DNA from 3 places in the Pseudoalteromonas sp. SWYJZ98 genome. Region 2 is predicted to be linked to each of the others. Evidence: predicted binding sites of a transcription regulator. Region 2 holds the regulator's gene; each other region holds the start of a gene.
The links. The regulator ArgR, encoded in region 2, controls arginine synthesis, uptake and breakdown. The targets are predictions, from matches to a motif close to ANTGAATANNTATTCANT.
Positions count from the first base shown of each region.

Region 1 (8,206 bases), on a different contig from region 2:
CGTTAAACTAAGTACCATAAGAGGAAAAATGATCTTTTCCTTTTTAGATACCTTACGTAATTCAGGCATCTTAATTTGGCGCTCTTCTGGTGTGGTTAGCGCACGCATAATTGGCGGCTGAATAATTGGCACAAGTGCCATGTATGAATATGCAGCTACTGCTATTGCGCCTAGTAAATCAGGTGCCAGTTTTGATGCTAAAAATATTGCTGTTGGCCCATCGGCACCACCTATAATGGCAATAGCCGATGCGTCCTGTAGAGTAAATTCAAAACCTGGCACATAGTTAAGTAATATAGCGCCAAACAATGTAGCAAAAATACCAAACTGTGCAGCCGCACCTAATAACAACATACGTGGGTTTGCAATAAGTGCGCTAAAGTCGGTCAGCGCCCCTACTCCCATAAATATCAACAGCGGAAAAATCCCCGTATCAATACCCACATAATAAACGTAGTATAAAAGCCCACCTGGGTCTGACAAACCTGCCACTGGTACATTTGTTAAAATTGCACCAAAACCAATAGGTAGTAATAATAGTGGTTCAAAGCCTTTAGCTATCGCTAAAAACAGTAATAAACACCCTACCGCAATCATTATTAACGATGGGATTGTAAAGTTAGCAATGCCTGTCGCATTCCAGAGGTTTAAAATACCTTCCATCCTCTATTTACTCCTAAGCTAATGCAATCATAGCGTCGCCGGTAGTTACAGCATCGCCTTCACTAACTAACACTTCAGCAATTGTTCCGGTATGCGTAGCGCGTATTTCAGTTTCCATTTTCATGGCTTCCATAATAATCACTACATCGCCTTCGTTAACAACTTGCCCAGCTTTTACCTTAATCTTAAAAATATTACCGGCTAGAGGCGCGTTAAGTGTTTCACCTGATGCAACCGAAGCAGACTGAGGAATGTGCTCAGAGTCTTTTAATGTTACTTCCTTAAGTTCACCACCTTGCGCTACTACTACGTCATAAACTTTACCATCTACTTTTACGCTGTATTGCTCAGCCTTCACTTTGTTACTATTTGAAACTGATTTAGAAGGTGCTTTACTGCTTTTATCTTCAACAGAAGGTACTGGCTCAAATGCATCTGGGTTGTTGCGGTTTTTAATAAACTTCAAACCAACTTGTGGGAATAATGCATAAGTTAATACGTCATCAATTTGATCATCAGCAAGTGTTAAACCTTGCTCTTGTGCTTCTTTTAATAACTCAGCTTCAAGCGTTGCAAGCTCAGGTGCAATGTTATCAGCAGGGCGACAAGTAATAACTTCCGCTCCATCAAGCACGCGCTCTTGTAGCTCTTTATTCATTGGTGCTGGTGTTAAGCCATATTCACCTTTTAATACGCCAGCAGTTTCTTTAGTAATGGTTTTATAACGCTCACCCGTTAGCACATTAAGTACCGCTTGAGTGCCAACAATTTGCGACGTTGGTGTTACTAAAGGTAAAAAGCCAAGATCTTCACGTACACGTGGGATCTCAAGTAAAACCTCATTAAGCTTATCGGCTGCGCCTTGCTCTTTAAGTTGGTTTTCCATGTTTGTAAGCATGCCACCAGGTACTTGAGCTAATAAAATGCGCCCATCAACCCCTTTTAAGCTACCTTCAAATGCCGCATATTTTTTACGTACATCTCTAAAGTAAGCAGCAATTTCTTCTAGGTGGTTTAAATCAAGCCCAGTATCGCGCTCAGTCCCTTCAACTATCGATACAATAGTTTCAGTTGCGGAATGTCCATAAGTCATACTCATTGATGAAATAGCGGTATCGAGCATATCAATACCAGCATCAATTGCTTTTTGGTAAGTAGCAGTACTTAAACCTGTTGTAGCGTGGCACTGCATAGCAATTGGAATTGATACAGTTTCTTTAAGTGCTTTAATTAGTTTTTCAGCATCGTACGGCTTTAATAAACCCGCCATATCTTTAATACAAATTGAATGACAACCCATATCTTCAAGCTGTTTTGCAAGAGTTAGCCACATATCAAGTGTATGAACTGGGCTAACTGTGTACGAAATAGTACCTTGAGCATGAGCGCCTACTTTTACAGCCGCTTTAACAGCTGTTTCTAGGTTGCGAACATCGTTCATTGCATCAAATATACGAAATACGTCAACGCCATTTTTATGTGCACGTTCTACAAACTTTTCAACTACGTCATCAGCGTAATGGCGGTAACCTAATAAGTTTTGACCGCGTAATAGCATTTGCTGTTTAGTATTAGGCATCGCTTTTTTAAGTGCACGAATACGCTCCCAAGGATCTTCGCCTAAATAACGAATACACGAGTCAAATGTAGCACCGCCCCACGATTCAATAGACCAATAACCCGCATCGTCTAATTTGCTAGCAATCGGTAGCATATCGTCTAGGCGCATACGCGTTGCTAATAATGATTGGTGAGCATCGCGTAATACCAATTCTGTTAATTTTAATTTAGCCATGTGTGTGCCCCTTATTTATTATTTGATTTGTACTGAGCAATGGCAGCACTAATAGCAGCGACGTGCTCATTAGGCACACCTTGAGATTTAAAAGATGGTGATTTAACTGGTGTCGCCACGTCAGGTTCGCTTAAGCGCGTCACCAAATTAGACATAAGCGTTACTGCACCAATTAATATCGACAGAAATACAAACACCCCAACCATGCCAGTAAGCATTAAGTTACCAGCCGTTGTGAGTAGAGCACCTATATCCATTTTTCTCCCCTTGAAACCCATATCGAAAATAAAAAATCGATTTAATTAAATATTTATTCACTGGATAATAACAAAACTAATCGCTTTGTCTACATCTTGTAAATTGGTAAAACCAATTAAACAATACACAACATAACACTCAATTAATTTACATGCTATAACTCAGCAATCACGCGCCCTACAATACATACAAGAAATAACGACTATAGCTAATAGTTATATGGAAGTTGTTAATTAACTATCAAGCTAAGTAAAAATAAACACCAACTTTTAATATTAAATGCAAAGCCATTGCCACTTGTTAATTGGTCTTACCAAATAAACCCTATTTAGTGAATATTTAGCAGTTATTTGCAACAGTGTGAATAACTTACATAACAAAGCGTAAAAGTTACTAACCAACTAATAACTAGAACAACAGTAAAAAACCATAACCAATTGATATTTATAAAAAATAAACTTTGGCATATAACTGGCATTAGTTGTTATGAGCAAATTTGATAACCAAGGAGAAAACAATGTTACGCTGGACAATTACATTTTTAGTTATTGCTTTAATCGCTGCAGTGTTAGGTTTTGGTGGCATCGCAGGTGCCGCAGCTGGTATAGCAAAAATTATATTTTTTATCTTTTTAGTACTTTTAGTGATTTCATTAGTTTCAGGTGCACTACGTGGTAAATCACCCAGGTAGATAAAGCATTCAACTAACAAACACTAAAATTAATTAATACTTACAAGGAATTACACTATGAACTCTACAACTTTAAAAGCAGCACTAATCGCAGTATTTGCAGGTTTTTTCATGATGGGTTGTGAAGACAACCATGCAGAAGACGCTGGCGAACGTATCGACGAAGCAGTAACTGACGTGCAAAACTCTGTTGAAGATGCATGTGAAAATGTTAAAGAAGGCGTGAACGCTGAAGAAACTAACTGTTAATTCTTCTTGTACCGCTAAAAAAACGGCTTTCGAGCCGTTTTTTTGTGCCAGTAATAAAATCACTGACTATAAAGCTGCTCATTTAGCAGTTAGCTTGTTAAAATAAAAAAAACGATATTTAAAGCAAGGCAAAATGGCATTCACAACCACCTACACATTAGATAAACCCTACTTTTACGAGTGTTTTGATGAGTCACTCCCTTATAGTAAGCGTGCAAAACCTAAATACTTTTTACTTGTGTTGTTAGTTGCGCTTGGTTTATTTGGCATTTATGTTTTAGATGATCATTACTTAGGATCGTTTATGATCATGTTAGCGGTACTCGAATGCGTCGCTTTTTACTATCGCAGACCATGGTGGGTAACCAGACAAATGCTCAGCAGAGCATCAGGCTCTGAGGTAACACTTACCTTTGATGAAGAAGGTATTAAATCTGCTAATCATTACAAAAGCTATCAATTAGAATGGCAAAATATAAGCGAAGTAATTGACACCCAGCAAGGTATTATTATTAAAAACAAAAGCGGCATGCAGTACATATCAAAACAAATACTTAGTCCTGAAACACTCGCTTTTATAAACAAAAAAGCCACTCAGTGAGTGGCTTTTAGTCTAGTTGAGTTAATTACTCAACTACGTATACGTGTTGATTAAGCATTGCCCGGATTAGGGTTCGACTTTTCAGCTTGTATGCGCATGTAAATCTCTTCACGATGCACTGATACGTCTTTTGGTGCATTAACACCGATTCGAACTTGATTTCCTTTAACACCTAGAACAGTAACTGTTACTTCGTCACCAATCATTAGGGTTTCACCTACTCTACGAGTTAGTATTAGCATTCTCTTGCTCCCATGTTCCAATAAAAATTATAAGATTCCGCTTAAACATACTAATGAAAATTAGACTGAAAAGTAAGTAAAAACTCGCAATCTATCCATTTTCTGTTAAAAATGCCTTGTGTAATGCACGAACAGCCAACTCTAAGTACTTTTCATCTATTAAAACTGAAATTTTAATCTCTGAAGTCGAGACTAAAACCACATTAATATTTTCCTGCGCTAATGCATCAAAAAATAAACTAGCGACACCAGAATGTGATTTCATACCCATGCCAACAGCAGAAACTTTAGCTACTGCTTGCAATCCGCTTATATTTTGAGCACTGAGCTGAGCTTGATCTTCACTCAATAATTCAAGTGCTTGCAGATAATCATTCGAGTGCACAGTAAAAGCATAGTCTATTTTTTCAAAGTTATGATTAACTTGATTAATCATATCTATTTCGATGCCATTTTCGGCAAAAAGTTTCAATATTTTTGAAAGATATTGCGTGCCCGTTGGCACACCTTGTACCTTAATTAAACATTCGTCACGATTAAACGCAATCCCCGATACAACCTTGCTTGGCATATCGTTCTCCTCAAAACTTATTAATGTACCTTCATCGGGATTAAAGCTCGAAAGCACCCTAAGTGGCACATTATGTTTTCCTGCGGCTTCTACTGAGCGAATATGCAAAACTTTCGCCCCTAAACTTGCCAGCTCTAGCATTTCGGCAAAGGTAACTTGGCTCATTCTGCGCGCGTTAGGTTCAACACGAGGATCTGTAGTATATACGCCGTCAACGTCTGTATAGATCTGGCATTCGTCAGCTTTTATAGCCGCTGCTATTTCTACAGCCGATGTATCGGTGCCGCCGCGCCCAAGCGTTGTAATGTTGCCCTCAACATCACGCCCCTGAAACCCAGCAATAATAGCAATACGATTATGCTCAAGCTCATGCTTTAAACGCGTAGCAGCAACCTCTGCAATACGAGCTTTACCAAACATGTTATCGGTTAAAATATTGACTTGATCGGCTAATAGGCTCACAGCAGAGTGGCCACGTTTTATAATAGCCATAGCAAGTAGTGATACAGAAACCTGCTCTCCGGTGCTAATTAGTACATCTAGTTCACGGCTACTCGGGCGAGTATCAATTTGTTTGGCGAGATTAATTAAGCGGTTGGTTTCTCCCGACATAGCCGAGAGCACCACAACCACTTGATGTCCTTGTTGTCTGGTTTTTACAACAAGGTCGGCGACTGCTTCAATTCGCTCTATTGAGCCGACCGAAGTGCCACCGAATTTTTGAACAATAAGCGCCACTTAGGCTTAAGTACGCTCAGTTAACCAAGCTGTAACGCTATCTAGTGCAGCAGCAAGGTTTTGTGGCTCACTACCACCAGCTTGTGCCATATCTGGACGACCGCCACCTTTACCACCTACTTGGCCTGCCATGTGGTTAACTAACTCACCGGCTTTTACTTTGCCTGTTAAGTCTTTAGTAACACCAGCAATTAGGCTTACTTTGTCGCCACTGGCAACACCCAGTGCAATAACACCTGAGCCAATTTTGTTTTTAAGGTCATCAACCATACCGCGAAGCGCTTTAGATTCAGTACCTTCAACGTTTGCTACAAGTAGCTTAACGCCGTTAATTTCAACAATCGAGTCAAGTAAAGACGCGCCAGCTGCACTTGCTAACTTATCGTTAAGTTGCGCAATTTGCTTTTCAAGACCTTTAGACTTTTCAAGTAACGCAGTAACTTTTTCAAGTACCGATGCGCTATCGCCTTTAACTAAAGCAGCTACATCATGTAATTGTTGCTCTTGCTCGCTTACATAAGCAATTGCCTCTGCACCTGTTACCGCTTCAATACGGCGAACACCAGCAGCAATACCGCTTTCAGATACAATTTTGAATAAACCAATGTCACCCGTACGCTCTACGTGTGTACCACCACAAAGCTCGATTGAGTAATCACCAATAGTCACAACGCGTACTTCGTCATCGTACTTTTCGCCAAACAGTGCCATTGCACCTTTGGCTTTAGCATCATCAATTGCCATTAGCTCAGTGTTAAGAGCAAAGTTACGACGAATTTCGTCATTCACTACGCGTTCAATTTCGCGCAGTTCTTGTTTGGTCACCGCTTCAAAATGTGAGAAGTCAAAACGCAGACGATCTGGCTGCACAAGTGAGCCTTTTTGCGATACGTGCTCACCTAAAAGCTGACGCAGTGCTTCATGCAAAATATGCGTAGCGGTGTGGTTTTTCTTAATACTGTCACGGCGCGCATCGTCAATAGTCGCATCCACTTTATCGTTAACGCCAATACGTCCTTGAACTGTTCCATGATGAGCAAAAGCATTACCCAATTTAGTGGTATTCGTTACATTAAACTCACCACCGGCAACAGTAATTGTTCCGCTATCACCAATTTGGCCGCCTGATTCAGCGTAAAACGGAGTACGGTCTAAAACAATAATACCTTGTTGACCATCTTCAAGTAACGATACCGATTCGCCACCGGCAAAAATTTCTACCACAGTGCCACGGTAATGATTACTATCATAGCCTTTAAAATCAGTGTGCTTATCTGATTTTAATTGCTCATTATAATCTGCACCAAATTTGCCTGCTTGCTGTGCTGTTTTACGTTGCACTGCCATACATGCTTCAAAACCTTGATGGTCAATGGTCATTTGGCGCTCACGCGCTACATCGGCTGTTAAATCGGCAGGGAAACCATAGGTATCGTAAAGTTTAAATACTAAGTCACCTGGGATCACATCCCCGGTTAAATCACTCAAGCTTTCTTCTAAAATAGCTAAACCACGCTCAAGCGTTTTACCAAACTGCTCTTCTTCAATACGCAGTACTTTTTCAATAATTTCTTGTTGCTTAGCAAGTTCTGGGTACGCTTGACCCATTTGCTCAATAAGTGCAGCAACCAATTTATAGAAAAACGCGCCTTTAGCACCTAACTTGTTACCGTGGCGCACAGCACGACGAATAATACGGCGTAATACATAACCACGGCCTTCATTTGAAGGCATAACCCCATCTGAAATTAAAAATGCACACGAACGAATATGATCCGCCACTACGCGAAGTGATTTATCATCCATATCTTGTGCATTGGTAACGCTTGCAGCGGCCGCAATTAAGCCTTGGAATAAGTCGATTTCGTAGTTTGAATGCACACCTTGTAAAATAGCTGAAATACGCTCAAGGCCCATACCTGTATCAACAGATTGCTTAGGAAGTGGCTCCATAGTCCCGTCGCTTTGACGGTTGTATTGCATAAATACTAAGTTCCAAATTTCAATGAAACGGTCACCATCTTCTTCAGGTGTGCCCGGAGGACCGCCCCAAATATGCTCGCCGTGATCATAAAATATTTCAGAACATGGACCACAAGGACCGGTATCACCCATAGACCAAAAGTTATCGCTAGTTGCAATACGAATAATACGATCTTCAGGTAAGCCTATATCGTTAGCCCAGTAGCCAAAGGCTTCTTCGTCATCATGGTAAATAGTTACTAACAGCTTTTCTTTTGGTAGTTTTACAACCTCAGTTAAAAACTCCCACGCAAATTTAATTGCATCTTGCTTAAAGTAATCACCAAAGCTGAAATTACCTAACATTTCAAAAAATGTATGGTGGCGAGCAGTGTAGCCTACGTTTTCTAAATCGTTATGCTTACCGCCAGCACGT
Region 1 is NZ_JADYXA010000009.1:82,377-90,582, reverse strand. It holds gene I6F10_RS08690 (sodium ion-translocating decarboxylase subunit beta) at 1-663, opposite strand, end outside; gene oadA (sodium-extruding oxaloacetate decarboxylase subunit alpha) at 677-2,458, opposite strand; gene I6F10_RS08680 (OadG family protein) at 2,470-2,715, opposite strand; gene I6F10_RS08675 (DUF1328 domain-containing protein) at 3,234-3,407, shown strand; gene I6F10_RS08670 (hypothetical protein) at 3,465-3,656, shown strand; gene I6F10_RS08665 (YcxB family protein) at 3,790-4,257, shown strand; gene csrA (carbon storage regulator CsrA) at 4,308-4,499, opposite strand; gene I6F10_RS08655 (aspartate kinase) at 4,591-5,808, opposite strand; gene alaS (alanine--tRNA ligase) at 5,815-8,206, opposite strand, start outside.
Region 1: I6F10_RS08680 (OadG family protein) is a predicted target of ArgR. The motif match lies at 2,760-2,777, and genes of this name have one in related genera.

Region 2 (8,206 bases):
TATTTTATTAAATACTAACCAGCGTGGCTTCTCAGCTAATTTGGGGCTGTATTGGTGCAGCTCGTTAATAATCGAAAATGCATTATCAACAGGGTTTGAACCATCTACCGGCATTACATCAATAATGTGTAATAACACACGACAACGCTCTAAATGTTTCAAAAAGCGAATACCTAGGCCTGCGCCATCAGATGCACCTTCAATTAGACCCGGAATATCGGCTATAACAAATGATTTATTTGCTTCAGGACGTACTACACCTAAATTAGGAATAAGCGTCGTGAATGGGTAATCAGCTACTTTTGGTCTTGCTGCAGATACACTGCGGATAAACGTAGATTTACCGGCATTTGGTAATCCAAGTAAGCCAACATCAGCTAATAATAGTAACTCTAATTTTAAGTTACGTACTTCACCTGGTGTGCCTAATGTTTTTTGACGAGGTGCTCGGTTAGTACTTGATTTAAAACGCGCATTCCCCAAGCCGTGGAAACCACCTTTTGCAACCAAAATTCGTTGACCATGTTGCGTTAAATCGCCAAGTCCCTCTTGGGTATCAACATCCATGATGCGCGTGCCTACAGGCACCATAACAAATAAGTCATCAGCTTTTCGGCCTGTACAGTTACGGCTACGACCGTTAGTACCACGTTCAGCTCTATGGAAGCGCTCAAACTGATAATCAATTAAGGTATTTAAGTTTTCATCAGCTTGTAGATAAACACTACCACCGTCTCCACCGTCACCGCCGTCTGGTCCACCATCTGGAACATATTTTTCACGACGGAAAGACACGATGCCGCTGCCACCGTCTCCAGCTTCTGCGCGAATTTCTACTTCATCTACAAACTTCATGATTACTCACTTTAGGGATTGGCTTGTTTAATAACTCTATTATATACCCAAGCCAGCACAAATGCAGGCTTGGGTATATATTGGCTGACTACAAAACAAAAAACCCCGCAAAGGCGGGGTTTTTAACTACCTTACTGATTACTCAGTTACGATAGTTACGTATTTACGGTTTAAAGGACCTTTTTGTTCAAACTGAACTTTACCATCTGCTTTTGCGAAGATAGTGTGGTCTTTACCGATACCTACGTTAGTACCAGGGTGGAAACGAGTTCCACGCTGACGAACAATGATGCTACCCGCTAGAACTGATTCGCCACCAAAACGCTTAACACCTAGGCGTTTGCTTTCTGAATCGCGACCGTTACGAGTACTACCAGCTGCTTTTTTATGTGCCATTTCTAAGTACCTCTAATTAAGCGCTAATGCTAGTGATTTTAACTTCAGTGAACCATTGACGATGGCCCATTTGCTTACGAGAATGCTTACGGCGTCTAAATTTAACAACCTTAATCTTCTCACCGCGACCATGTGAAACAACCTCAGCTGTTATCTTGCCACCGTTTACGAACGGTACACCGATCTCGATTTTCTCACCATCAGCAACTAAAAGTACTGAATCAAATTCTACTGCCGCACCAGTTTCAACGTCTAATTTTTCAAGACGAATCGTTTGACCTTCAGTCACACGATGCTGTTTACCACCACTTTGGAAAACCGCGTACATAATTAACTCCGTCTGTGCACCCTCAAATCGGCGCAACTAAAATATTCTTCGATAGGGCGCGAAGTTTACGCTAACGCGAAATAACTAGCAAGCCTATTTTGTAATTAAAATGAATAAAAAGTAGCTGCTTTGAGAGCAATTCAATATTTACCCCATTTTATATTAATTAGCCCTTTTGCCAAGCGCTTTTTAACTCTTGGACGAAATAAATCAATGCACTCAAATATGACCCTCACAGCTTAATATCTAAGCACACCATAATGGGTATATTGATTAGCAATTAATCAGTTATCTTGGCTAATTCAGGCTAAACTAAGTACTTTAATAGTGTTTTTTCAATCAATCGTCACAAAATATCGAGCTAGTGCATTTTTTGTTGTACAATCTGCGCCGTTCACACATAAAAATTGGCTCGGAGATCAATGGATATAAAAGCTATCCAGGCGTTAATCGAAAGCGATATGAATGACGTCAATCAACTTATACATGCGCAAATGCGCTCAGATGTGGCGTTAGTTAATCAGCTTGGTTTATATATAGTTAGCAGTGGCGGCAAGCGCGTTCGTCCAATGCTGGCGATTTTAGCGGCCAAAGCGCTCGGTTATCAGGGTAAAGATCACATAACGCTTGCAACAATTGTTGAGTTTATTCATACAGCAACGCTATTGCACGATGATGTTGTAGATGAATCAAACTTACGACGTGGCACACCTACAGCAAATGCTGAATTTGGTAATGCTGCTAGCGTATTGGTTGGTGACTTTATTTACACTCGTTCATTTCAGCTTATGGTTGGCCTTGGAAAAATGCAGGTTATGCAAGTACTTGCCGATGCAACAAACATTATTGCTGAAGGCGAAGTATTGCAGCTAATGAACTGCAACGACCCAGATACAACTGAAGCCAGTTATATGCAGGTTATTTACTCTAAAACGGCTAAGTTGTTTGAAGCTGCTACAGGGCTTGCTGCTATTATCACTGAGCAAGATCAAACCACGCTTGATGCACTAAACCTGTACGGCATGCATTTAGGGACTGCGTTTCAGTTAGTGGATGACGTACTCGATTACAATGCAGATGCTGAGCAGTTGGGTAAAAACATTGGTGATGATTTAGCTGAAGGCAAACCAACGCTTCCACTTATTTATGCTATGCAGCATGGTAGCGAGCAGCAAACGCAGCTTATTCGTGACGCAATAGAGCACAGCAATGGTATGGAGCATTTAGAAGAAATTTTATCTGCACTAAAGCAAACCAATGCGCTTGAGTTTACAATGCAAAAAGCAGAGCTTGAAGCCGATAAAGCCATTGCGTGTTTAGACTTTTTAGAAGAGTCTGACTATAAGCAAGCACTCATAAGCCTTGCACGTATTGCGGTTGATCGCGACCACTAACTAGTTACACAGTGTGACATTAATTCTGAGCAATAAAAAAGCCTGCAAATGCAGGCTTTTTTATTATTCTACTTTGGCTATTACGCCATGAAATCAACACCTTCTTTGATGTCTTTTTTCAGTGTTTCAAGCATGTCATTTTTTGCTTTTGTTTCAAATGCGCTTAGTTCGCCGTAAGAAAGAATTTCTTCTACGCCGTTTTTACCTAAACGTACTGGATGTGCAAAGTACTCTGCATCGCCATTTTCAACAGCAACGTAAGCGTAATCTACAACTTCTTCACCCTGTAGGCCTTTAACTAAAGACATACAAAAACGAGCAGCTGCTGCGCCCATTGATAATGTAGCTGAACCGCCACCGGCTTTAGCATTTACAACTTCAGTACCCGCATTTTGGATACGTGGAGTAAGTGCAGCAACTTCTTCATCAGTGAAAGAAACACCTTCAACCTGAGAAAGTAGAGGAAGAATAGTTGTGCCTGAGTGACCGCCAATTACTGGTACTTTAACAGTTGCTACGTCTACGCCTTTAAGTTCAGCAACAAATGCTTCTGAACGAATAACGTCAAGCGTAGTAATACCGAATACGCGTTTAGCGTCGTAAGTACCTGCTTTTTTAAATACTTCAGCAACAATTGGAACTGTGCCATTTACTGGGTTAGTAATAATACCTACTAACGCTTTAGGACAGCTAGCAACAATGCCTTCTGCTAAAGTTTTGATGATACCAGCATTTACATTAAATAAATCAGCACGATCCATACCTGGTTTACGTGGCATACCCGCTGGGATAAGAACGATATCAGAGCCTTCAAGCGCTTTGTTTAATTCATCTGCGCCAAAACCTGCTACTTTAACATCTGTTGGGATGTGAGAAAGGTCAACCGCAACACCTGGTACTACTGGTGCAACATCATAAAGTGATAATTCAGAGCCAGCTGGTAAGCCTGTTTTTAATAATAAAGACAACGCTTGGCCGATACCGCCTGCAGCACCTAATACAGCAACTTTCATTGGAATTCTCCGTAATTTGAGGTAGGAAACATTTGTGGCTCTTAAGATAATGAAATTAGCGACTAAAAACAAATTTATCCTGTCTATTTCAAGTATATTTTCGACCATAGTCGTAAACTTTTGTGATTTAACGCATCAAACTGGCAAGTTAACTAAACAACTGCTGCATAATTATTCATTATTGTGTAGAATTTGCGGCATAAATAACAAAAACGAATGAAGACTATGCAACCACAAGATAAACAAGAAGCACTGGTAAAAGCATTTAAATCGCTTTTAAAAGAAGAAAACTTTGGCTCTCAAGGCGAAATAGTTGATGCGTTAAAAGATCAAGGCTTTGACAACATAAGCCAAAGTAAAGTGTCACGCATGTTAAGTAAGTTTGGCGCTGTACGCACACGTAATGCTAAACAAGAAATGGTTTACTGCTTACCTGCTGAAATGGGTGTACCAACGGCTAAAAGTCCGTTACGCCAATTAGTAATCGACATTATGCACAACGAAATGATGATCATCATTCGTACCAGCCCTGGTGCGGCTCAGCTTATTGCGCGTTTATTAGATTCATTAGGTAAAGCAGATGGCGTGCTAGGCACAATTGCAGGCGACGATACTATTTTTATCGCCCCAGCTAAAGTATCTGAAATAGACGTAACGCTTGAACGTGTTCGCATTTTATTTGATACGGTTTAATAACTAAATTAGTAAACTAAATCTGTTTTAAAAACCCGACTGAAGGTGCAAAAAAAGCAGAACCCATATCGGCTTGAGTAAAATCAAGCCAGTGGTCGTAGCAATCCCCTTCCCCTAAACGGCTATTAAGTACTTCTTCAAATGCAGTACCCGTACAAGCACACGTAATTAATAACATTCCCTGCTCATACACATCGCCATAAGGCATGCTTTGATTTAATAGTAGCGGTTGTCCGTCTTCGTCTTTTAGCTCACTTCGCGAAGCATGGCTGGTTTCGAGTGCTGGGGTAATTAGCGTGTTATCAAGACGCGTACGCCCCATTATTTGTTCTTGCTCACTCAATGATAAATGCTGCCACATAGTTAAATCATGTTTATAACGCTGAACATGAATATAACTCCCCTGATCTTCAAAGCTACCAGGGTTGCTGATTAAAGCCGTAGCGCGCTTTTTTCTTCCATGCGCGGTGTCGCCACCATAAATAAAACCGTTAAAATCACGACCATCTAAAAAACGAAAATTACGAATTTGCTCCACCAGCTCAACATCGGGGGCAAATAATTTTAAAATTTGCAGCGCAAATAAATGGTTAACATCTTCACGGTCAGAGCGAATTTGCACAAATAAATCGCACGGTTGTACGCTCATTTGGTGATCGCTATGGGTTATATTGGGAAAGCTCTGTAATTCGCTTGGAATGTATTCAGGGAGGATATGCGGCCAGTATTGCGCACCAATAGCAACCATACAAGAGAGCATTGATTCTGAAAATTGATCGCTAAACTCTTCTTCTATAGCGCTTACTTGTTTTAACTTTGCGCGAAGTGATTCGTCTTGACCATCAAACACATTAAAAAATAAGTGCAAACCGTGTAAGTTTGCTTCAGCACAAATCCCTGATTGCGCTTGCGCCATTGTTATTCCTTAGTTTTACAGATAAAAACACAGCGAATAACAAATTAATTACGATTCGAAAAAATTCACCGTGTGAGGTTTTATTTTTATTATAACCTGATCATTATTTTCAAATGACTGGCCATATTGTGCAGCAACTTCAATTTCTTGTTCATCAATGACAAGCGAATAAACATACGCCGAACCAATAAAGCGACGACTTATGATTGTAGCTCGCTTGCTGAATTTGTCACTTTGGTTATCTGCCACTAATTCTATTTGATGAGGGCGCACATATATAAGCCCTGCACTTACATTATGCTTACTCTCAACATAAGATTCGACTAAACCAAATGGTGTTTTATATTCAGTTGCGGTTAACACTTCTGCGCTTAAGTATATGCCCTGACCCAGAAACTCTGCAACCTCCTTTGAACATGGAGCTGCAAAAAGCTGCTCAGGCGTGCCTTGTTGCTCAATTTTACCGCGATGCATAATGGCAAGTGTATCTGAAAACGCAAACGCCTCTTCTTTTGAGTGTGTAACAAACACAGCAGATACTTGAGTTGCCTTAATAATTCGACGTATATCGGCAATTAATTCAAAGCGTACTTGTGTGTCGATGTTTGAAAAGGGCTCATCAAGGAGTAATAAACTAGGTTTATAAGCTAATGCACGAGCGATAGCGACGCGTTGCTGTTGGCCACCCGATAACTGGTGTGGAAACCTGTCAGCACAGCCAATTAAATGTACAAGCTTAAGCATTTCATCAACGCGTTGCTGCTTTTGAGCTTTGCTCATATTACTAAGCCCAAATGCGATATTATTTGCCACCGTTAAATGCGGAAACAACGCATAGTCTTGAAACATCATGCCGATGTTACGATGCTCAGGTGAGACAAACGATTGCTCATCACTCACTAATTTACCGTCTATAAAAATAGACCCTTGCTTGGCTTCAATTAAACCTGCAATCGCTTTTAATGTGGTTGTTTTTCCGCATCCACTCGCCCCGAGTAGGCAAACAATTTCGTCTTTACCTACTGTTAAATCTAAATCGTGAATAACCTTTGTGCCGTTATAGTGATAGCTCACGCCTTGTAAAATTAAACTACTCATTTAACTACGCTGCTCCATAGAACGATTAATAAAATACAAAGGAATAAACCCAACAATAACAATAAATAATGCAGATATTGAAGCAAGCTCTAACTGCTCGTCACTCACATACTGAAATACATGAGTAGCTAAGCTTTCAAAATTAAACGGTCTGAGCAATAGCGCAGCCGGCAACTCTTTCATACACTCAATAAATACCAATAAGGCAGCAGTGAGCAATCCTCTTCGCAGTAAAGGTAGATGCACTAAACGCAGCGTTTGCCCTTGGCTTTTACCCATTGATTGGCTTGCCATATCAAGTGATGGACTAATACGTAAAAAACTCGACTCAATTGCTCCGTGTGCAATGGCGTAAAACCTAACAATATAAGCAATAATAATAGTAAGAATGCTACCTGTAAGCAGTAAGCCAATATCTAAATTATACGGCTCGAGCGCTGTGTTAATGGTGTTCTCTAACAATGTAAGAGGTAACAAAACCGCAATAGCGAGTACTGTGCCAGGCAGCGCATAGCCTGTGCTTGCTAAACGCCCAGGAATAAGCGGATACGTTTGCTTTGCCACACGCTGATAAAAAACCACAAAAACACTCAATGTAATGGTTATAACACTTACAACCCCTGCCACTTTTAAACTTTGCCAAGAGTAACTAAAAAACTCTACATCCCATGCTTTATCAAAGTAGGTAATGGCGTAATTTATAAGTACTGCAATAGGAATTACAAAAGCGATAAGTAAAATAAAGCTACAAAATGCCGTTGCGAGCCAAGCAGACTTTCCTTTTAATACATAGAGCGATTCGCTATTTACACTTGATTGGCGCTCAAATACCGCTTGATTACGACGACTAAAACGCTCTGCCATTAATGCTAAAAATAACAGCAGTAACATCACACCCGATATTTTAGCGGCCGCTGTAAGTGAGTAATAACCAAACCACGTATCGTATACGGCGGTTGTTAATGTACTTACGGCAAAATAACTCACTGTTGCAAAGTCGGCCATGGTTTCCATACTAATAAGTGCAAGAGCCGCCACAATTGCCCCACGAGAGAGCACTAAACTAACTTTAAAAAAGCTTTGCCAAGGAGATAGCCCCATTAACTGGCTAGCTTGTACTAATTTGAATGACTGCTCGCGAAGGGCCGTTTTAAAAATTAAAAATAAATACGGGTAAAGCACCAAGGCAATCATAACGATGGCGCCGGGTAATGTACGTATATCAAAAAACCAATAGTCGCTAGGCGATTGCCAGCCAAACCATTCTCTCAGCGCTATTTGCACCGGGCCCGCATAATCTAATAAATCAGTGTATACATAGGCAATAATATAGGTGGGCATAGCAAGGGGTAGCATAAGTGCCCATTCAAACTGTTTTTTACCCGGGAAACTACAGTAAGCCGTTAGCCACCCAAGTGGCAAAGCTATGGCGCAGCTAAGGACGCAAACACCTAAAACTAACAATACGGTATTGGTTATGTAATCCCAAAGCACGGTATCCCACAGGTGAGAA
Region 2 is NZ_JADYXA010000015.1:11,021-19,226, forward strand. It holds gene cgtA (Obg family GTPase CgtA) at 1-855, opposite strand, end outside; gene rpmA (50S ribosomal protein L27) at 994-1,251, opposite strand; gene rplU (50S ribosomal protein L21) at 1,268-1,579, opposite strand; gene ispB (octaprenyl diphosphate synthase) at 2,002-2,973, shown strand; gene mdh (malate dehydrogenase) at 3,054-3,986, opposite strand; gene argR (transcriptional regulator ArgR) at 4,212-4,679, shown strand; gene I6F10_RS10845 (Dyp-type peroxidase) at 4,696-5,595, opposite strand; gene I6F10_RS10850 (ABC transporter ATP-binding protein) at 5,644-6,693, opposite strand; gene I6F10_RS10855 (ABC transporter permease) at 6,694-8,206, opposite strand, start outside.

Region 3 (8,206 bases), on a different contig from region 2:
AACGGAGACTGAGTTGTGTTTAAATCAAGTAATGGTTCTAGTAACTCAAGCTTAGGCTCTGTTTTAACTCGATAGTTAAATTGCTTTTTGTTGAGGATAACAAAATCAAGTATATGGTGACGAGTGCTTATGAGTTTATCTATTTTATCTAGGCTATCGATGAGTAATAAATGCTTGCTTTCACTAAAGCCCCTTTCAAGCAAATAATGATGACTAAAGTTATCACGCAGTACTGCTATTTTGTATTTTTTAGCATCATTGAGAGTGTTTAACTTTATACCTCTGGATTTTAGACCATAAATGGCAGAGTCAAAGCTTTCCAGTTCGCCTACCCAGTTAAACTTACTTTCTCTATTAGGTAATCGAACAATCGAAAATATACAGGTGTTTTTATCGCGTAGCGCTGCATTGTAGGATATGGCCCAACTATGCGCCAACATAGTGTAGTTTATACCTGTACCTTCTAGCGCTTTATGAACTTTTTCGACAGAGCGGCCAACGAGTTTGTTATCTTCATTAATATACTGAAAGTCCGGAAATACTTCCGTTACTATTGTAATTTCAGCTGCATCAACTTTAATACAGCTAATGAACAATAAAAAGATCAACAATTTCATCTAGCGAGGCCTCAACCAACTCATTATATGTATTTAATAAATATAGCTGAGGCTTTATGAACTGCTAGTTTTTAGTTATGTAATGCACACTTATACGCTGATAGTGCTAGTATCTATAGCTTCTACAGCTTACTTGTTCATTGCACTAATTAAAAAGGCTGAAATTTTAGCGCCTTCTCTAAGTGTCGTCTCAGAGCTTGATTGACCAACTAAAGAGCTGTCGGTAAATGGCGCTATCTCCATCATATCTGCACCCGTAATAGGAAACTCATCCGCAATGGCTGATAAAATATCAAGCGCATGCTGAGGCGTTAAACCGTGATGCTCTGGCGTACCTGTGGCGGATGCAAATTCAGCATCAAGTGCATCAATATCAAAGCTTACGTATATTTCATCAACGTTATCGGCTTTTAACTGTGCAATAGCGTCGGCAGCAACCGCTGCTGCGCCGCGTTCAATGATTTCATGTGCCCAGTGCTGTTTAACACCAAAAGTATTTTCCCAATGCGCTTTAGGCTTACCACTTGAGCGAATACCAAATTGTATTAAATGATGCGGCGCCGGTAAAAACTCTAGTATATGTGTACACCAAGAGCCAAAGCATAAATCTATGCCTAAGCGCTCAACAAGTAAATCAGTATGCGCGTCAAAGTGAATAATAGCCGTGCGCTTACCTTGCTCACGTTTTGCTTTTAAGTACGCTTTAGTAAGTGGGTAACTAATTGAGTGATCGCCACCAATACCAAATAATCCTTTATCTTTAAACGTTGCGTAAAAACTGTCGCACACATCCTCAGTGATTGATAACGGGCTTACGTAATAGTCGTTATCTTCATCACCATATAAGGCTTTTTGGCAATTAGAAATGGTTGCATCATTTAGGTATTTGTCATGAAGTAAATGTGGGATCACACGTACATCACCTAAATCAAAAGAATGACACTGCGGTTGCTGATCAATTAATGCTGAGCGGACAAACAACGGCCCCCAGTTTGCGCCGCGTAATATCCCACCGCCACAGTCTGAACTAATACCTAACATAACGGCTTTATGTGGTGAGTTTGGTAATTCGTTTAAAGACTCGCGCCACAAATTATCAACGTTTTCAGTTTGTCCATAAAGTTTATTACGCAGTGCGGCTTTGCGCTCTTTTGCAGTATTTACTGTGTATACGCCATCACCCGGTGCGCACAAACAGTGCTCAACTTTGTTTTTAAATGCTTCAAATTGTGTGCTCATAATAAACTCCTTCGGTTTTTATTCTGTACGTAGCTAATTACTTTTGAGTAGTTATGCAAAATCACTAAAAATGCCTAAACTTCAAATAAATGTCACTTTGCTAAATAAGTCAGTGCTTAATATAAGTAAACACGTTAGTTTTTACGTGTTCACTAAAAACTTAAGCCATTGTATTTATTTGATATTAATTAAAATCTGTAATCATCCATTTAATCGTAGTTACGCGCTTGAGTGATACTTATTATGTCTGCTTGAACATGTCAACAGCGCAACAAGGCTACGTATATAAGTACTTGAGTGAATATTCATAGTTGGTGAATAAATCAAATTAGACCTTAAAATTATTAAGGCTTTATTGGAAGAGTTAAGACAAAACGGACAATCGTCCTGTACTTGATAAACGTTTCTAGCAATCATGCTAGATTGACAACAAATTATTATAAAAGGCTTAGCTATGGAAAAGGTATTTCACTTAGGACTATGTATTGACGATCTTAAAGGTGCAAAACTTGCGATTGTACCGGGCGATCCAGATCGTGCAGCACGTATTTCACAATTCCTAGACAACCCAACCTGCCTTGCTCAAACTCGCGAGTTTCATGTTTATTTAGGTCAATTAAACGGCCACTCTGTGGTTATATGTTCTACAGGTATTGGTGGTCCATCTACGTCGATTGCAGTAGAAGAATTAGCACAACTTGGCGTGCGTAAATTTTTACGTATTGGTACAACCGGTGCAATTCAGCCACACATTAACGAAGGCGAAATTTTAATTAGCCAAGCGTCTGTACGTTTAGATGGAGCTAGCCAACATTTTGCACCACTTAGCTACCCTGCTGTATCTGACTTTTATGCAACACAAGCTATGGTACAAGCATGTAAAAACCTAAATATCGATTTTCATATTGGCATTACTGCATCAAGCGATACATTCTACCCAGGGCAAGAGCGTTACGATACGCACTCTGGTTACGTTCCTAAATCACTACAAGGTAGCTGCGAAGAGTGGCAAAAATTGGGCGTGATGAACTACGAAATGGAATCGGCAACATTATTTACTATGTGTGCAGCCCTTGGATTACAAGCAGCATGTGTAGCAGGCGTACTTGTTAACCGTACTCGCCAAGAAATACCAAATGTAGACCACGGTGAAATTGAGCGTAAATCTGTAGCAGTAGTATTAGAAGCAGCTAAAGTATTACTTGATTAATACAGGTTATAGCAGTCAGTGAGTTAATTCGATAGAATGACTCGCTTTAATAAAGCACAGCTCCGGCTGTGCTTTATTGTATGCAAGCCACTATTTAAGTGGTGCGCTAATTACTTTAAGTGCAGGTAAATGCGTAAAACTGGCAAGTACAGCTTTTGCCACTTGCGACTGGTTTTCACGACCCGCTGTTTCGAGCAATGTTATTCCCTTCACCGTACTTTCGTTAAAGCTAAGCCCAGCTAAAAAGAACTGACTTAGTGCACTTTGTAGTGGCGATAAACTTGGACTGTAAGCTGCATTTTCGGCGTAACTTCCGTAAAAATCACCATCACTAAATGTACTTATTTTTACGGCGCTAAAGTTTTGGCTGTAAGGCACGTACGCATTAAGTGCAAAACGCGCAAGGGTTTCATCAAGGTCTTCAGCGCTAAAATTACCTTGCTGTGGTTTTGGGTTAAATAAGCTAAATTCGTTACCTAAATCGGTAGGTCCAAATGAATGCGGCAGTAATTCAACAAGTTTAAATTGCTGATCAGGAAGTAAAATATCAAACTCTTTCGCATCAGCTAGTTCGTTCATAAACTGGCGACAATACCCACAAGGCGCATCGCTAATAGCAATTTTAACTATTTTTTTAGCGCCGTTTAACCATGCGTTATTTATAGCCGATTGCTCTGCATGAACCACTAAACTCAATGCTTGATGATCAAACTCTACATTTGCACCAAAGTAAAAACTTACCTCACCCTTTTCATCAAGTGCTTTAACAATTGCGCCTACATGAAAATCTGACACTGGCGCAACAGCATACTCAGAAGCTAAAGGTACTAAACCTTGTAGTAATACATCATCAGACACATTGAGTTGCGCGCATAACGCTTTAATATTATTAGAATTTAATATGCCACGTTGTGATTTTAATTGACTACGTAATGACGCTGTTTGCGCTACGCTTAATGTGAAGTGCGAATTTGTAAGTGCTGTATCTTGCTGTACAGTAAAAGTTGCTGAAGCCATAATATTTTTTAATTATTCAATGGCTAAGTAGTTTAAAAGGTTAGGGTGTTAAATACCAGACTATTTAACGCAAAAAAAGGGAGCACATCGCGTGCTCCCTTTTAATACCAATAGGTATACCTAACAAAATAAAGTGTTAGCCGGTATTACGCATACCTGCAGCTATACCTGTCATCGTGATCATTAACGCATTATCAATGTCACCTTCGTTTCGTTTTTCCTCTGAGCGAGCACGGCGTAAAAGCTCAACCTGTAATAGGTTAAGTGGATCGGTGTACGGATTACGTAAACTAATCGACTCCTTAATCCAAGGTTGTTCGGCGAGTAGGCTTTTTTGTGGGCTAAGTGATTGCACCAAGCTAATCGCTTCTTGAAGCTCTTTACGAAGTGTTACACCCAATGGTTTGTACATATCTTCCACCAGCGCATTATCGTAATGCTCACTCAACCAGCAATCGGCTTTACTAAATACCATTTCTAGCATTTCTAGGCGCGATCTAAAGAATGGCCACTGTAGGCTCATTTCGTTTAGGGTTTCTGCGCCGTACTTATTAAGCGCAGCTTTTAAGCCAGTTAACGCACCTAACCATGCAGGAAGCATTAAACGGTTTTGGCTCCACGCAAAAATCCATGGAATAGCACGCAGGCTTTCAACACCACCATTAGGATTACGTTTTGCAGGACGCGATCCAAGCGGCAACTTAGACAGCTCAAGCTCAGGCGTTGCCATTCTGAAGTAAGGTACAAAGTTTTCATCGTGGCGAACTACATTACGGTAATGTTCACATGACTCCTCACTTATTAGCTTCATTACTTCGCGCCACTGCGGTTTTGGTTCCGGCGGCGGTAATAAGTTACTTTGTAGTACTGCGCCTGCGTAAATATTTAAGCTTTGCAGTGCTACATCGGGTAAACCAAATTTAAAGCGGATCATCTCGCCTTGCTCGGTTACACGCAAACCACCTTTTAACGAACCTGGCGGTTGTGAATGCAGCGCTTGTGCAGCAGGTGCGCCACCACGCCCTACTGTGCCACCACGTCCGTGGAATAAAATAAGTTCAATACCACGCTTATCAGCAAGCTGCACTAGTTTATCCATAGCTTCGTACTGCGCCCAACCTGCTGCCATCATGCCGGCATCTTTAGCAGAATCAGAGTAACCAATCATTACATTTTGGGTGTTTTTAATGTGCCCGCGATACCAAACATTATCAAGTAATGTAGTAATTACATCACTGCCTGCGTTTAAATCGTCGAGTGTTTCAAATAACGGTGCTACTGGTAAATCAAAGCTACAGCCGCTTTCTTTTAACAATAATTGTACTGCTAAAATGTCTGATGCTGTTCGCGCCATCGAAATAATATACAAGCCAAATGTTTGTTCGTCTTGCTTAGCAATAACATCAAAGGTGTCTAGCACTTCTTGAACATCAGGGCTTGGTTGCCAATGTTTTGGAATAAGCGGTCTGCGAGAGTTAAGTTCAGTAAGTAAAAAAGCTTGTTTATCTTGCTCTTGCCATTGGTTGTAGTCGCCTAAACCTAAATAACGAGTCAGCTCAGAAAAAACATCGCTGTGACGAGACGAGTCTTGGCGCACATCGAGTTTAGCTAAACGCAAGCCAAAGCTATTAATACGGTACAGTAAATCAAGCAATAATCCATCAGCAACTACTTTCATATTACACTTTAATAACGAGCGGTAGCAGACCTCTACAGGGTGCTTAAGCTGATTAATATCGGTAATTAAATCTTGTGAATCGCTACGCTTATTTTTAATTTTAGCGCCCAGGTGAGCCACGGTCTCTGCAACTTGGTTTTTAAGCTTTTTGATCACCGCTCTGTATGGTTCAAAGTCTTGACCTGCCAACTCAATAAGCTCATCACTGGCATCTGACATAGAGAGTTCAGCGCATAACGTTTTTAAATCTTGAATATATAAGTTAAGCGCCATCCAACGACCGTGGTCAAGCACCTCTGCTGTAACCTGCGATGTTACAAATGGATTTCCATCACGGTCTCCACCCATCCAAGATGTGAACTCAATTGGGCTGTAATCTTTTGGTAGCTCTAAACTTAATTGCTCTTTAACATTGGCTGAAAATTCACGTAAAAAGCGCGGAACAGCGTGCCAAAGACTGTTTTCGATTACCGCATAACCCCATTTAGCTTCATCAACTGGCGTTGGGCGAGAGCGACGAATGTCGTCGGTATGCCAAGCCTGGCTAATAAGCTGTTCAATACGATTTAAAATAGCATCTCGCTCTAGCGGTAAGTTATCTTTTCGCTCTAATGACGCTAAGCAATCACTTAGTTCAACATGTTTGTTAATAATAGTACGGCGCGTCACCTCGGTTGGGTGGGCGGTTAATACTAAGTTTATGTGGAGTTTTGAGAGTGTTTCGGCCAAATGATTACTATCTAGCTGGCCTTGTTCTGCTTTTGTAACTAACGTTTTTAATGTTTGAGTGAGAGGGTTTTGTTGACCAAGGCCAACGTCATTAAAACGCGAAACGGTATGAAATTGTTCTGCTACATTAGCAAGGTTTAAAAAATGATTAAATGAACGGGCAACCGGCAAAAGCTCTTCATCACTAAGCGCATGTAAAACGTCTATTAGCGCTTGTCTGTCGTCTTCATTACCACTGCGAGATGATTTAGATAAAGCCCGAATTTCTTCTACTTTATCTAAAATAGCTTGGCCTTGAGCATCCTTAATAGTTTGTCCTAGTAATTGCCCAAGTAAATTTACATTACCTCGCAAGGCGGCATATTGTTCACTCATTTCTCATTCTCCTTTGTTTCGTAGGACACTATTAATATCATCATGAAGAGATATTTAATAGATCCATTTGCAATGTCTTGTCGTAAAAAAGTATATATAAAATAATCACAAAGCAATTACATGATCATTTTTTACGACGGAAACTGCCCTCTTTGCAGCACCGAAATGCAGCAACTAAAACACGCAGACTCTAAAAATCTAATTACGCTTGAAGATCTTAACGCGAGCGACTTTAGTGAACGCTACTCGTATATTGATAAAGACAAAGCAATGAACTACCTGCAAGCCCAAAAGCAATCAGGTGAAATGATTTACGGGCTTGATGTAACGTACGAAGCATGGAAAATAGTGGGTAAACATAGCTGGTTGAAAATTTTTCGCTTGCCAATAATTCGCTTCTTCGCTGACTGCGGATACCTGTTATTTGCTAAGTATCGACACCCCATCAGTCGCTTTTTAATGCCAAATACTCAGTGCAGTAACGGCCAATGTGGACTAAAAGCAAAAGGTGATAAATGAAAACCATTGTTTTATTCGGCGCAAGCAGTGCCATAGCAAATGCATATATAGAACATCTACAAATAAACACGCCTACTCATCAGATTATTTGTATTAGTTCAAAAAGTATTGAATCTGACTCTAGTGTTGTCCACCTGCATACTGACTACACAAAACAAAGTTTAGCGCGTGTTACTAATTACCTGAAAGAGCAAAATGCCGATATACAACAAGTTATTATATTCAATGGTACACTGCACAACGAAACCCATATGCCCGAAAAAAAGCTGGAGGATTTAGACGCTGAGTATTTTAGCCAACTTCTCAATTCAAACACCCTAACTCCCCTACTTTGTTTGCAGAGTATTTTGCCGCTTTTAACACATAAAACGCAGTGTACTATTACAGCACTCAGTGCGCGTGTGGGCAGCATTAACGACAATAAATTAGGCGGTTGGTATACATATCGCGCCTCTAAGGCTGCGCTTAACATGCTATTTAAAACCGCAGCGATTGAGCTTTCACGCCGAGCTAAAAATACCAAGCTCGTTTTATTTCACCCAGGGACTACTGATACTGCGCTTTCAAAGCCATTTCAAAAAAACGTACCCGCTGAAAAACTCTTTACAGCTGAATTTGTAGCTAAGCAGCTTTTTACACTTACTTTTAATAACCTTCATTTAGAACTCAATGGTGAGCCTGCCTACTTAGATTGGCAAGGCAAAACCATACCGTGGTAAGGACCTTTAATGCATTTTACTAAAGAACGCATAAACGCACTTGAAAAACACACTCGTACTCATTTAATTAATTCGCTTTCGGGTTTTAAAAGCGCCAACTTAA
Region 3 is NZ_JADYXA010000003.1:83,454-91,659, forward strand. It holds gene I6F10_RS03310 (transporter substrate-binding domain-containing protein) at 1-617, opposite strand, end outside; gene I6F10_RS03315 (arginase family protein) at 747-1,856, opposite strand; gene udp (uridine phosphorylase) at 2,311-3,066, shown strand; gene cdd (cytidine deaminase) at 3,157-4,083, opposite strand; gene ppc (phosphoenolpyruvate carboxylase) at 4,220-6,865, opposite strand; gene I6F10_RS03335 (thiol-disulfide oxidoreductase DCC family protein) at 6,986-7,384, shown strand; gene I6F10_RS03340 (SDR family NAD(P)-dependent oxidoreductase) at 7,381-8,103, shown strand; gene I6F10_RS03345 (flavin reductase family protein) at 8,113-8,206, shown strand, end outside.
Region 3: I6F10_RS03315 (arginase family protein) is a predicted target of ArgR. The motif match lies at 1,899-1,916, and genes of this name have one in related genera.